One region of the Dinoroseobacter sp. PD6 genome, then DNA from elsewhere that is predicted to be linked to it. Evidence: riboswitches for the same ligand, from Rfam matches in the RefSeq annotation. Region 1 holds a riboswitch; the other holds the start of a gene.

Region 1 (5,497 bases):
GCCGACTGGCATTCGCGAGAAACCAGAGCCCGCAACCGACAAGGATCACAGCCGGGAAGAGCAGCTGGTCCCACTGCGCAAGGCCGAGACCGCCAAGCATCCAGAAAACGACAGTGTGGGTCGCGCGCGGGTCGCCGATGAAGATCAGGATATTCGCGCAGGACATGACGATGAAGGACACGGCCACGCCCGCCAGAACGAGCCGGTCGGCACCCGTCGCCTGCGCGAAGCTGGTCACGCCAAGGACAAGCAGCGTGGCGGCCAAAGCTCCAGCAAAGGCCAAGAGCGGAACGGTCAGCAGGCCGAGGAACAGCCCGGTGTGCAACAGCGCAAGGATCGCTCCGAATGCCGCACCCGACGAAATGCCGAGCAGATGCGGGTCCGCCAGCGGGTTGCGGGTGACCGATTGCAGGCTGGCCCCGACCAGCGCCAGCCCCGCCCCTACCATTGCCGCGAGAAGCGCACGCGGAAGGCGGATCTCCCAGACGATTGCAGCCTGTCCGGTTGTCCAGTCGGGCGTCAGCAGCCCCGGCAAAATCCGATCTGCCATGATACCCCAAACCGTGCCAAGTGGCACGGCGACCGCGCCCAAGCTGACCGCGACGGAGATCGAGAGCAGCAGCACCGCGACCCCCGCCGCCGTCAGCGACGGCATCACGAAGGCCCGGCGTGCGGGCGCTCCAACGCGGGTCTCGGTCATTCTGCGCGGAACGCTTCGGCGAGCGTTCTCACTGCGCCGATGTTGCGCGGGCCGGGCGTCGCCTCGACGTATTCGAGCGTGACGAACCGGTCATTCCTGACCGCAGACAAGTCAGCGAAAGCGGGGTTTTGCATCATGAAATCGCGCTTCTGCGCCGCCGTGACGTCGCCATAGTTCACGATCACGATGACCTCGGGGTCGCGTTCCACCACCGCCTCCCAGCCGACGGTCGTCCAGCTCTTTTCGACGTCGTCCATGATGTTGGTTCCGCCCGCGGCCTGGATCAGGGCATTCGGCATGGCGTAGCGGCCGGCAGTGAAGGGCATGTCCTCGCCACTGTCATAAACGAAAACGCGGGGGGCATTCTCCAGAGGTGTCATTTCGGCAAGGATCGCATCGAGTTCCGCGCGGTAGCCCGCCACCAGCGCCTCGGCGCGTTCCGCGACGCCGAAGATACGCCCGAGGTTCAGGAGATCGGCGTACATGTCATCCATCCGCGCAGGGGGCTTGTCCATGATATGGGTGCAACTTTCGGTCAGCTCGTAAACCTGGATGCCAAAGGGCGCGAGTGTGTCAGGCGTCACCTCGCCGCCGACCCGCATGCCGTAGTTCCAGCCCGCGAAGTAGAAATCCGCACCCGCGCCGATGAGGACTTCCTTGGATGGGTATTTCTCGGACAGTTCCGGCAACTCCCCAACACCCGCGCGCATGGCTTCGTCGAGCTTGTTCCAACCATTGATGCCGGTGAAGCCGACCATTCGCTCTGTCAGCCCGAGCACGAGCATCATTTCGGTCAGATTGACATCATTGGACACGGCCGCCTTGGGAGGGGCGTCGAACGTCACCTCGCGATCGCAGCTCTGGACGGTGACAGGATGCGCAAAAGCCGGGCCGGCAAACGCGAGAAGGGCGAGGGAAAGCAGGGGTCGCATGTTGGATCCTTAGGATTAGAGATGGAACGTCAGGTGAGGGTCGCCGCTGGGCGCAAGGGTCTGGCGCGAGACGCGGACACCGAAGGCGCGCGCGATCAGAGCTTCGCTCAACACCTCGCCAGGCGGGCCGTAAGCCAGAGCCTGACCATCCGAGAGAACCAGCACCTCATCTGTGTGGGTCGCGGCCAGATTGATGTCATGGAGCGAGGTGACGATTGTCGGACCCAGGGTGCCGATCAGGTCCAGCACTTCCAGTTGATGGCGGATATCGAGGTGATTGGTCGGTTCGTCCAGAACAAGCAGCCGTGGCTCCTGCGCCAGTGCGCGCGCAACCATGACACGCTGACGCTCCCCGCCTGACAGTGTTCCGAACATGCGATTGGCAAAGGCCGAAAGGTCCAGCCTGGCGAGGGCGGCGCGCACGATCCGGGCATCGCTGTCCCCAGCCGAGGCCAAGCCACTGCGATGTGGTGTTCGGCCAAGGGCCACGATCTCGCGCACGGTCAACGCGAAGTCGGTGGGCTGCTCCTGCAATACTACAGCGATGGAGCGGGCCACCTCGCGGGCCGAGATCGACCAGATGTCCACTCCGTCCAGCAGCACTCTTCCGCCGGCAGGGCGGAGATAGCGATAGAGCAAACGCAGCAGTGTGGACTTGCCCGCGCCGTTCGCTCCGACGACGCCGAGTATACGGCCAGGGGCCAGCGCGAAGGAGGTCGGGTGCAGGACGGACGCGCCACGCTTCGGAGCCCAGCTCAGATCCTCGACCAGCAGAGCGGCGGCCGTCACTGGACCGGCCCCCCTTCGGCGACGATCAGTGCTGCCGGCACGCGGGCCAATGTCGTGCGCTGCAGCTTGCCCGGCCGCGTGGTCGAGGAGCACCAACCGTCGTCCAGGTCGCGATACTGCCGTGCGAAGGCAACGAGATCTTCGATGTCCTGCCCCGGCTCGATGTCACCGAACAGGTACGTCGCCTTGGCGGATGCGTGGTAAGCGACAGTGCAGGGTCTATCGCAGCCGGCCATGCAGGCCACACCCGAAATCTCAAAATCGTTCGAAAGGAGACCTCCGGCCGCTTTGAGCGCCGCGCGCAAGCGGTCGATCAGCTCAAGGCCAGGGCGGCAGTCGCGGCCCTTGTGCCGGCATGACGTGCAGATCGTGATCCTGTGGGAATGATATCCGGTTGCGCCCATGTCGCCCTCCGCGAATACGCGAGAGCGGACATCGGACATGCAAACCGGAGCGGAACGCGCCCGTATGGAACATCATGACCTCCTGCCCAGACACCCCGCCTGGTCGAGTTTTATTTGGCGCCGAAAGCGCACCATCGATGGCAGGTCTCCTGACTCGCGGGTCACGGCTTCCCCGAACCTTCCCGGACCGCATCGGTCCAGTGGTGTCCACGGGGTCGCTCGCCGCTCACAGTTGCGGGGGCAGTCACGGGTTTGGTGCCTGATGGCTACGCCTCACCGTGTTCCCTTTTCATCCTTTCACCCTCGCGGGTTTCGGGAACCATCATTTCGACCATCGCCTGAATACCAATCCCGGTCAAGAACAAGGCGCGGATCAGGACCCAGTTGGCCAACACAAACCCAGCAACAGGTTGGATGCGTTCCGTAGAGCTTCTTCGTGTTTGACTGATCACCGCGCGTAGCGCGCCGCTGTCAGCCCCTCCATCGAGATTTCAGGCGGTTTTCCCATGATCACATCGGCGACGGCCCGGCCCGAGCCACAAGCCATGGTCCAGCCCAGCGTCCCATGCCCGGTGTTGAGGAACAGGTTTTCGTAACGCGTCGGGCCGAGAACCGGCGTGCCATCGGGCGTCATCGGGCGCAAACCGGTCCAACCTTCGGCACGAGAGAGATCGCCGCCCTTGGGAAACAGATCGCCAATCACATGCCGCACCGTGTCGGTTGCATGCGGGCCCAGGCGATTGGAATAGCCCACGATCTCGGCTTGCCCTGCCACGCGGATACGATCGCCCAAGCGGGTAATCGCGACCTTGTGCGTCTCGTCCATGATCGTCGATTGCGGGGCGAACGCGTCGTTCGTGACGGGGAGCGTGACGGAATAGCCCTTGACCGGATAGACCGGCAGCCTGATCCCGATGGGGTTCAGGACGTTCACGGCGTAACTGCCCATGGCACACACATAGGAGTCCCCGGAAATACGCCCGGCGATCTCCGTGTCCACACCCGCGATCTTGCCATTCTCGACGGCGATGGCGTTGATGGTTTGGCCGTACTGGAACTCAACGCCCATTTCGATGCACTTGTCGGTCAAGGCAATCGTGAACATGCGGCAATCGCCGGTGCGGTCCGACGTCAGGCGTAATCCGCCGACGAACTTTCCGCGGACTTCCGCCAAGGCCGGTTCTACTTCGACACAGGCATCGCGCCCGAGCACCTCGTAGGGCGAGCCGTACTCGGCCAAGACCGCTTGATCGGCCTTGGACGCTTTCATCTGCTTGGCGGTGCGGAAAAGTTGCAGCGTGCCCATCTGGCGTCCGTCGTATTCGATACCGGTGTCGGCGATCAGATCCGGCATGACATCGCGCGAATAACTGGACACACGCACCATGCGCCCCTTGTTGATCGTGTAGCTTTCGGCGTTGCAGTTGCGCAGCATCTGCACACACCATTTCCACATGGTCGGGCTCAGGAGCGGCATGATGAACAACGGACGACGTTTCATGAACATCCATTTGACCGCCTTGACCGGAATACCCGGCGCCGCCCAGGGCGAGCTCATCCCGTAGCTCAACTGACCCGCGTTGGCGTAACTCGTCTCCAGGCCCGGGCCGGTCTGACGATCGATGACCACGACCTTTACGCCTTGCTTGGCCAGGTAATATGCGGTGGTGACGCCGATGACGCCCGCGCCCATGATAACGACTTTCATGACAAGCCACTTTCCTTGATCAGGTTTGTCACGATCGAGACCCAACCTGGCGTTAATTCTCTTGCTGATGAGCGCCACCTTACAGGAAGGGCGCCGGTCAAACCGGGGAAATCGCGATGCGCGGCGTCACCGGGTCGCTGCGGGTTGTTCCACCTGAATGATGGTCAGCATCCGTCGCTGGTTTCCCCTTGTCTCCCAGTGGAAACTGGCGCCTTCCGCCAAGCCCAGCAGGGCGACACCGATCGGCGTCGTCACGGACACCCGGAGCCGGGCAATATCGGCCTCTTCGGGATAAACGAGGGTCACGGACTTTTCCTGTCCGGTCGCCTCATCGCGATAGGTCACCCTACTCCCCATACTCACGACATTTTTCGGCATCTTGGAGGATGCCACGATACGCGCGCGCGCGATTTCGTCGAACAAACGGTCCGCAAGTGCGGGCTGACGCCGCATCATGCCGTCCGCCAGCCCCTCGAGATGCTCGAGATCATCCGCACTGATGACAATTTTCGGAGAACGTTTGGTATGCTTTTTCGTAGCTTGAAGTGATGTAGACATCTGAAAATGTCCTTCTTGTTTAACTGTGGAATGTGGAGTCGGGGTTGAGGTCAGGTCGCGTGGTCAACTGCGATCACGGCAAGTCTGCCGATGCGACCATTCTCGAAGAGCAGAGGGGCACGCTGCCCCACCTGCATACCAATCAATGTAGCGCCCAAGAGCGACGCTACCGGAATGAGAGCACTCGTTGGCCCCTTGCGCACGCGGTGGACCAGTTGCCCCCTTAGGGGGTCACCACCATCGATCGCGTAGGTAACGCGAGATCCCCCAACCACGAGATCGCCCTGGTGCAGGTTTTCCGAGGGCCGTGTGTTCATCACCTTGTTGGCAAGCACGTAGACCAACAGTTCCGAGGCTGGCGGTATCGCGCACACACAACTTTCCAGATGCTCTTGCAACTGCCGGT
Region 2 (5,497 bases), on a different contig from region 1:
TTTCCGGCAGGGTGACGACGAAGGACGTGAAGGCGTCGTGGTCGTGGTCATGGTGGGGGTGGTCGTCATGGGGATCGTCGTCGTGATCGTCGTGATCATGGTGGTGGTGATGGTGGACCTCGCTGCGGGCCTCCAGATCGTGCTCCGCCCCGATGCCCTGTCCCAGCAACACATCCACCGGCAGCGCGCCATGGGTGGCGCGGACCACCTGAACCCCGCCGCGGGCCTCGGATTTCAGCCGCTCGGTCAGCGCCTCGGCCTCGGCCGGGGTCAGCAGGTCGGTCTTGTTGACCACCAGCATGTCGGCGCAGGCGACCTGGTCCTCGAACAGCTCCGACAGGGGTGTCTCGTGGTCGAGGTTCTCGTCCAGCTTGCGCTGGGCATCCACGGCGGCCACGGAATGGGCAAAGCGGCCCTCGGTCACGGCCTTGCCATCGACCACGGTGACGACCCCGTCCACGGTCACCTTGGTCGAGATCCCGGGCCAGTTGAAGGCCCGCACCAAAGGCTGCGGCAGGGCGAGACCGGAGGTTTCGATCACGATATGATCGGGCGGGGTCTCGCGGGCGAGCAGCTTTTCCATGGTGGGGATGAAGTCATCGGCCACGGTGCAGCAGATGCAGCCATTGCTGAGTTCCATGATGTCATCCTCGCTGCAGGTTTCGTCCCCGCAGCCCTTGAGGATGTCGCCATCGACCCCGAGATCGCCGAACTCGTTGATGATCAGGGCGATCCGCTTGCCGTTCGCATTGGCGAGCATGTGGCGGATCAGGGTGGTCTTGCCGGCGCCGAGAAAGCCGGTGACGACCGTGGCGGGGATCTTTGCGGGCATCTCAAGCCTCCTGTCGGGAGTAGAAATAGGCGGCGAAGAAGCCGAGGGCGGCCCAGCCGGCGGCGGAATAGCCCAGCGACATGGCCGCAAAGCTTGCCGCAAGTTCGGCCGGGGTGACGCCGAAATAGGTGTCGAGCACCGGAGCGCCGATGATCTGCGGCACAAGCAGGAGCGGGATCGCCAGCCAGGGCCAGAGACCGCGCCCGAAGGCCAGAAGCCACATCGCCAGACCCGCGCTGAGCAGGGTCGCCAGCCACCAGGCCTGGCGCGGCCCGATCTCGGCGCCGACGGAGCCGGGCAGGACCGGGGGTTGACCCATGGCCGGGGCAAGCTGGATCGCGACGAAGCCCGCAAGACCCCAGATCAGGCCCTGGCGCGGGGTGATCTTGGTCAGCTTCTTCGTTTCGGCCAACGCCATCAGCGCCACCAGCAGCAGCCCGAAGCCGGTGTAGGTCACGATGTTGAACGCCACGGTCAGGCCATAGCGCATCGGCTCGGCCGCCAGGTCGACCTCGGCCCCGCCGCGCGGCGACTGGGGCGTGCCGTCGACGGCGAAATGGACCTTCTCTCCGGCCTCGTAGAGCTCGCCCTCCAGAAGAGACGAGGTCACGAACGAAAATTGCAGGAGGGCGGCAATCAACCCCGCTGCAAGCCCAGCGAACACAGCGCTGGTCAGCAATTTCATGGACATGTTGTCAGGCGCTGCTCAGTGGCAGGGAAAGGCCATGGCGTGGCGCTGGTCGTGGGCCGCGTCATGCAGGATCGTGGCTTGCGCATAGCCCGACAGGAACAGCAGCAGCAGGCCCGCGGCCATCGCGGCAACGATGCCGGTGGTCGAGGTTGCGGGGCGCGCGATTGCGGCGGTCTGGGTCGTGGTTTGGGTCGTCATGTCGTCTCTCTCCATGCCCGTCACACCCGACGGGCGGCTAAGGGTGTCGCGCATGGCTGGTCTCCTGGCTCGCGGGTCATCGGGTTGGATCGGCCTTCCCGGGGCGAGTCCCAGTGGCATGTCGATCTCCCTCTCCGCATACAGTCGCGGGGGCGGCTGAGGCTTTGGTCCTCCGGTTTGGATCGGACCGTTCCACATTCCCATTTGATCCCCCGGGCGCTTGGCGCGGGCACGGGGAACCATGCGCCACTGTTGTGCGCCCGTGACACCGGAGGCGTCAAGTCTTCATTGGTCGCAGGTGCAGCATTTGAAGCCTGCCTCATCTAGCAGCACCCGCAATATATGGCGGAGTTTGAGTTATCCACGACGATATGCAGTGGTGGGATTGACTCGGCGCCCGCCTGTCGTGACCCTTGGAGGTCGAAGAATCATGCCCGGAGACCCCCGATGCGGTTCACCCGTCTGCGCCTCAATGGCTTCAAGAGCTTCGTCGACCCGACCGATCTGATCATCGGGGACGGGCTGACCGGCGTGGTCGGACCGAACGGTTGCGGCAAATCCAACCTGCTGGAAGCCTTGCGCTGGGTGATGGGGGAAAATCGCCCCACGGCCATGCGCGGCGGCGGCATGGAGGACGTGATCTTCGCCGGGGCCGCGAGCCGCCCGGCGCGCAACTTCGCCGAGGTCGCGCTGGTCCTCGACAACTCGGACCGGCGCGCGCCTGCAGGGTTCAACGATACCGACCAGTTGGAGATCATCCGCCGGATCACCCGGGATGTGGGCTCGGCCTACAAGACCAACGGCAAGGATGTGCGCGCGCGGGATGTGCAGATGCTGTTTGCCGATGCCTCGACGGGCGCGCATTCGCCCGCGCTGGTGCGGCAGGGGCAGATCTCCGAGTTGATCAACGCCAAACCCAAGGCCCGTCGGCGCATCCTCGAAGAGGCGGCGGGCATTTCCGGCCTTTATCAGCGGCGGCACGAGGCAGAGCTGAAGCTGCGCGGGGCCGAGACCAATCTCGACCGGGTCGACGATGTGCTGGAGGCGCTGGCGGCACAGCTTGCAACCCTGGCGCGGCAGGCCAAGCAGGCGGCGCGGTATCGCGAGATCGGGGCGCAGCTGCGCCGGGCGGAGGGGCTCTTGCTCTATCGGCGCTGGCGGGAGGCGGATGAGACGCGGCTCGTGGCCGTGGGCGAGCTGACCGCGCGCACGACCGAGGCCGCCGCGGCCGAGACCGCGGCACGGCAGGCCGCGAAGGCCCGTGTGGCCGCGGACGAAGCCCTGCCGCCCCTGCGCGAGGAAGAAGCGATTGCCGGCGCAGTGGTTCAGCGGCTCCATGTCCAGCGGGACACTCTGGCCGATCAGGAAACCCGCGCGCGGGAGGCGATCGAGACCCTGACCGGGCGGATCGCGACGCTTGAGACCGATATCGCCCGGGAGGAGGAGTTGAACCGGGACGCGGGCGAGACCATCGCCAAGCTGGACTGGGAGCAGGCGCAGATCGCCAAGGCGTCGGTCGGACATGACGAGAAGCTCGCGGCGGCGGCAGAGGCCGCGCAGGCGGCGAGCGAGGTTCTGACCGACCGGGAGACGACCCAGTCGGAGATGACCGAGGATGTCGCCCGGCTTGCCGCGCGGCACCAGTCGACCCAGCGGCTGCTGCAGGAGGCGCGCCGGGCCGAGACCCGCGCGCAGGAGCAGATGGGCCGCGCCGAGGCGGCCCTGTCCGAGGCGCAGGCGGGTCTGGGCGATGCGGAGGCGCGGTTTGTCGCTGCGGAACGCGATCAGCAGGCCGCCCAGGGCGAAACCGAAGCCGCCGAGGCGGCGCTGGCCGCGGCAGAGGCGGAGCGCGCCGAGCTGCAGGGGGCGGAGGCGGAGGCCCGCGCTGCCCGCTCCGAAGCCGAGGGCGAGGCGACCGCGCTCCGGGCCGAGGTCGGCGCGCTGGAGAAGCTCGTGGACCGGGCGCGGGCCGAGGGGGGCCAGGTGCTCGATGCCGTGACGGCGGCACCCGGGTACGAGGCGGCGCTGGGCGCGGCCCTGGCCGATGACCTGAAGGCGCCGGAGGTCGAGGGCGACCGCTCCGGCTGGCACTTGCTGCCGGGCTATGACGCGGCCCAGACGCTGCCCGATGGTGCGGCGCCCTTGTCGGCCCATGTAGAGGTGCCCGCTGTGCTGGCGCGGCGGATGGCGCAGGTCGGTCTGGTGGACCGGGCCGATGGCGCGCGACTGCAACCGGCGTTGAAGCCGGGGCAGCGTCTGGTGTCCCGCGAGGGCGATCTGTGGCGCTGGGACGGGCTGGCGGCGCGGGCGGAGGATGCGCCCTCCGCCGCCGCGGCGCGGTTGCAGCAGATCAACCGGCTGGCAGCGCTGAAGGCCGATCTCGAGGCGGCGGAGGCCAAGGCGGCCACTGCGCGCGCAACCCATGAGGGCCTGCAGGCGGCCATGCGCGCAGCGACGGAAGCAGACCGGGCCGCGCGAGAAGCCCGCAAGGGCGCGGAGCGCGCGTTGGGCGAGGCGAGCCGGGCGCTCAGCCGTGCCGAAGCCGACCGCAATATCATGGCAGGCAAGCTCGAAACCCTCGGTAGTGCGGTCAGCCGGTATCGCGACGAGGTGCTGGAGGCCCGCAAGGCCGTGGCCGAGGCGCAGGCGGCCCAGGCCGATCTGGGCGGTCTGGAGGCCGCGCGGGCGCAGGTGGAAGCGGTGCGTGTTACCGTCGATGCCGCGCGGATGACCATGCTGGCCAAGCGGTCCGCCCATGACGAGCTGCGCCGCGAAGGCGAGGCCCGCACCCGCCGCAGCCAGGAGATCACGACCCAGATCAGCGGCTGGCGGCACCGGCTGGAGACCGCTGAGGCCCACAAGGCGGAGCTGGAAGGACGCCTGGAGGCCAGCCGTGCGGAGCTGAAATCCGCCACCGCCGCCCCGGAGGAGATCGCCGCCAAGCGCGACGCACTCGCCCATGAGATCGCCCGCGCCGAGGCCCGCAAGGCCGCGGCCGCCGATGCCCTGAGCACTGCCGAGGGGGCCGCGCGCAGCGCCGAGCAGGCGGAGCGGGACGCGGAGCGCGCCGCTTCCGAGGCGCGCGAGGCGCGGGCCCGGGCCGAAGCCCGGGCCGAGGCCGCGGCGGAGACCGTGACGCTCGCCGCCGAGCGCATTCAGGAAGCGCTGGAGGTCACGCCGCAGCAGCTGCTCGACACCCTGAAGGTCGGCCCGGACGCGATGCCCGCCTCCGACGCCATCGAGGCGGAGGTCAACCGGCTCAAGCGTCAGCGCGAGGCCATGGGCGCCGTCAACCTGCGCGCCGAGGAAGACGCCAAGGCGGTCGAGGAAGAGTATGACGGGCTGGTGGCCGAAAAGGGCGACCTGGAAGGGGCGATCGGCAAGCTGCGCACGGGCATCTCCAGCCTGAACAAGGAGGGCCGCGAGCGGCTTCTGACCGCGTTCGAGCAGGTGAACGACAATTTCGCGATGCTGTTCACCCATCTTTTCGGCGGGGGCGAGGCCAAGCTGGTTCTGGTGGAATCCGACGATCCTCTGGAGGCGGGGCTCGAGATCATGTGCCAGCCGCCAGGCAAACGCCTGAGCACCCTGAGCCTGCTGTCGGGCGGCGAGCAGACGCTGACCGCGCTGGCGCTGATCTTCGCGGTGTTCCTGGCGAACCCCGCACCGATCTGTGTGCTGGACGAGGTGGACGCGCCGCTCGACGATGCGAACGTCACGCGGTTCTGCGACCTGTTGGACGAGATGACGCGGCGCACCGAGACCCGGTTCCTGAT

The links. A riboswitch is a leader RNA that binds a small molecule or an ion and turns the genes downstream of it on or off. The one in region 1 is predicted to bind cobalamin.
Region 2: linked by a shared signal. The riboswitch ahead of PVW48_RS11100 (CbtB domain-containing protein) and the one ahead of PVW48_RS12175 (DUF1636 domain-containing protein) in region 1 are both predicted to bind cobalamin.

Annotation. Positions count from the first base shown of each region.
Region 1 is NZ_JARAMN010000006.1:143,747-149,243, reverse strand. Features, by position in the region: gene PVW48_RS12190 (FecCD family ABC transporter permease) at 1-700, opposite strand, end outside; gene PVW48_RS12185 (ABC transporter substrate-binding protein) at 697-1,632, opposite strand; gene PVW48_RS12180 (ABC transporter ATP-binding protein) at 1,648-2,421, opposite strand; gene PVW48_RS12175 (DUF1636 domain-containing protein) at 2,418-2,825, opposite strand; cobalamin riboswitch at 2,948-3,164, opposite strand; gene PVW48_RS12170 (D-amino acid dehydrogenase) at 3,274-4,533, opposite strand; gene rnk (nucleoside diphosphate kinase regulator) at 4,660-5,091, opposite strand; gene PVW48_RS12160 (hypothetical protein) at 5,142-5,497, opposite strand, start outside.
Region 2 is NZ_JARAMN010000005.1:200,633-206,129, forward strand. Features, by position in the region: gene cobW (cobalamin biosynthesis protein CobW) at 1-832, opposite strand, end outside; gene PVW48_RS11095 (CbtA family protein) at 834-1,517, opposite strand; gene PVW48_RS11100 (CbtB domain-containing protein) at 1,539-1,775, opposite strand; cobalamin riboswitch at 1,759-1,980, opposite strand; gene smc (chromosome segregation protein SMC) at 2,169-5,497, shown strand, end outside.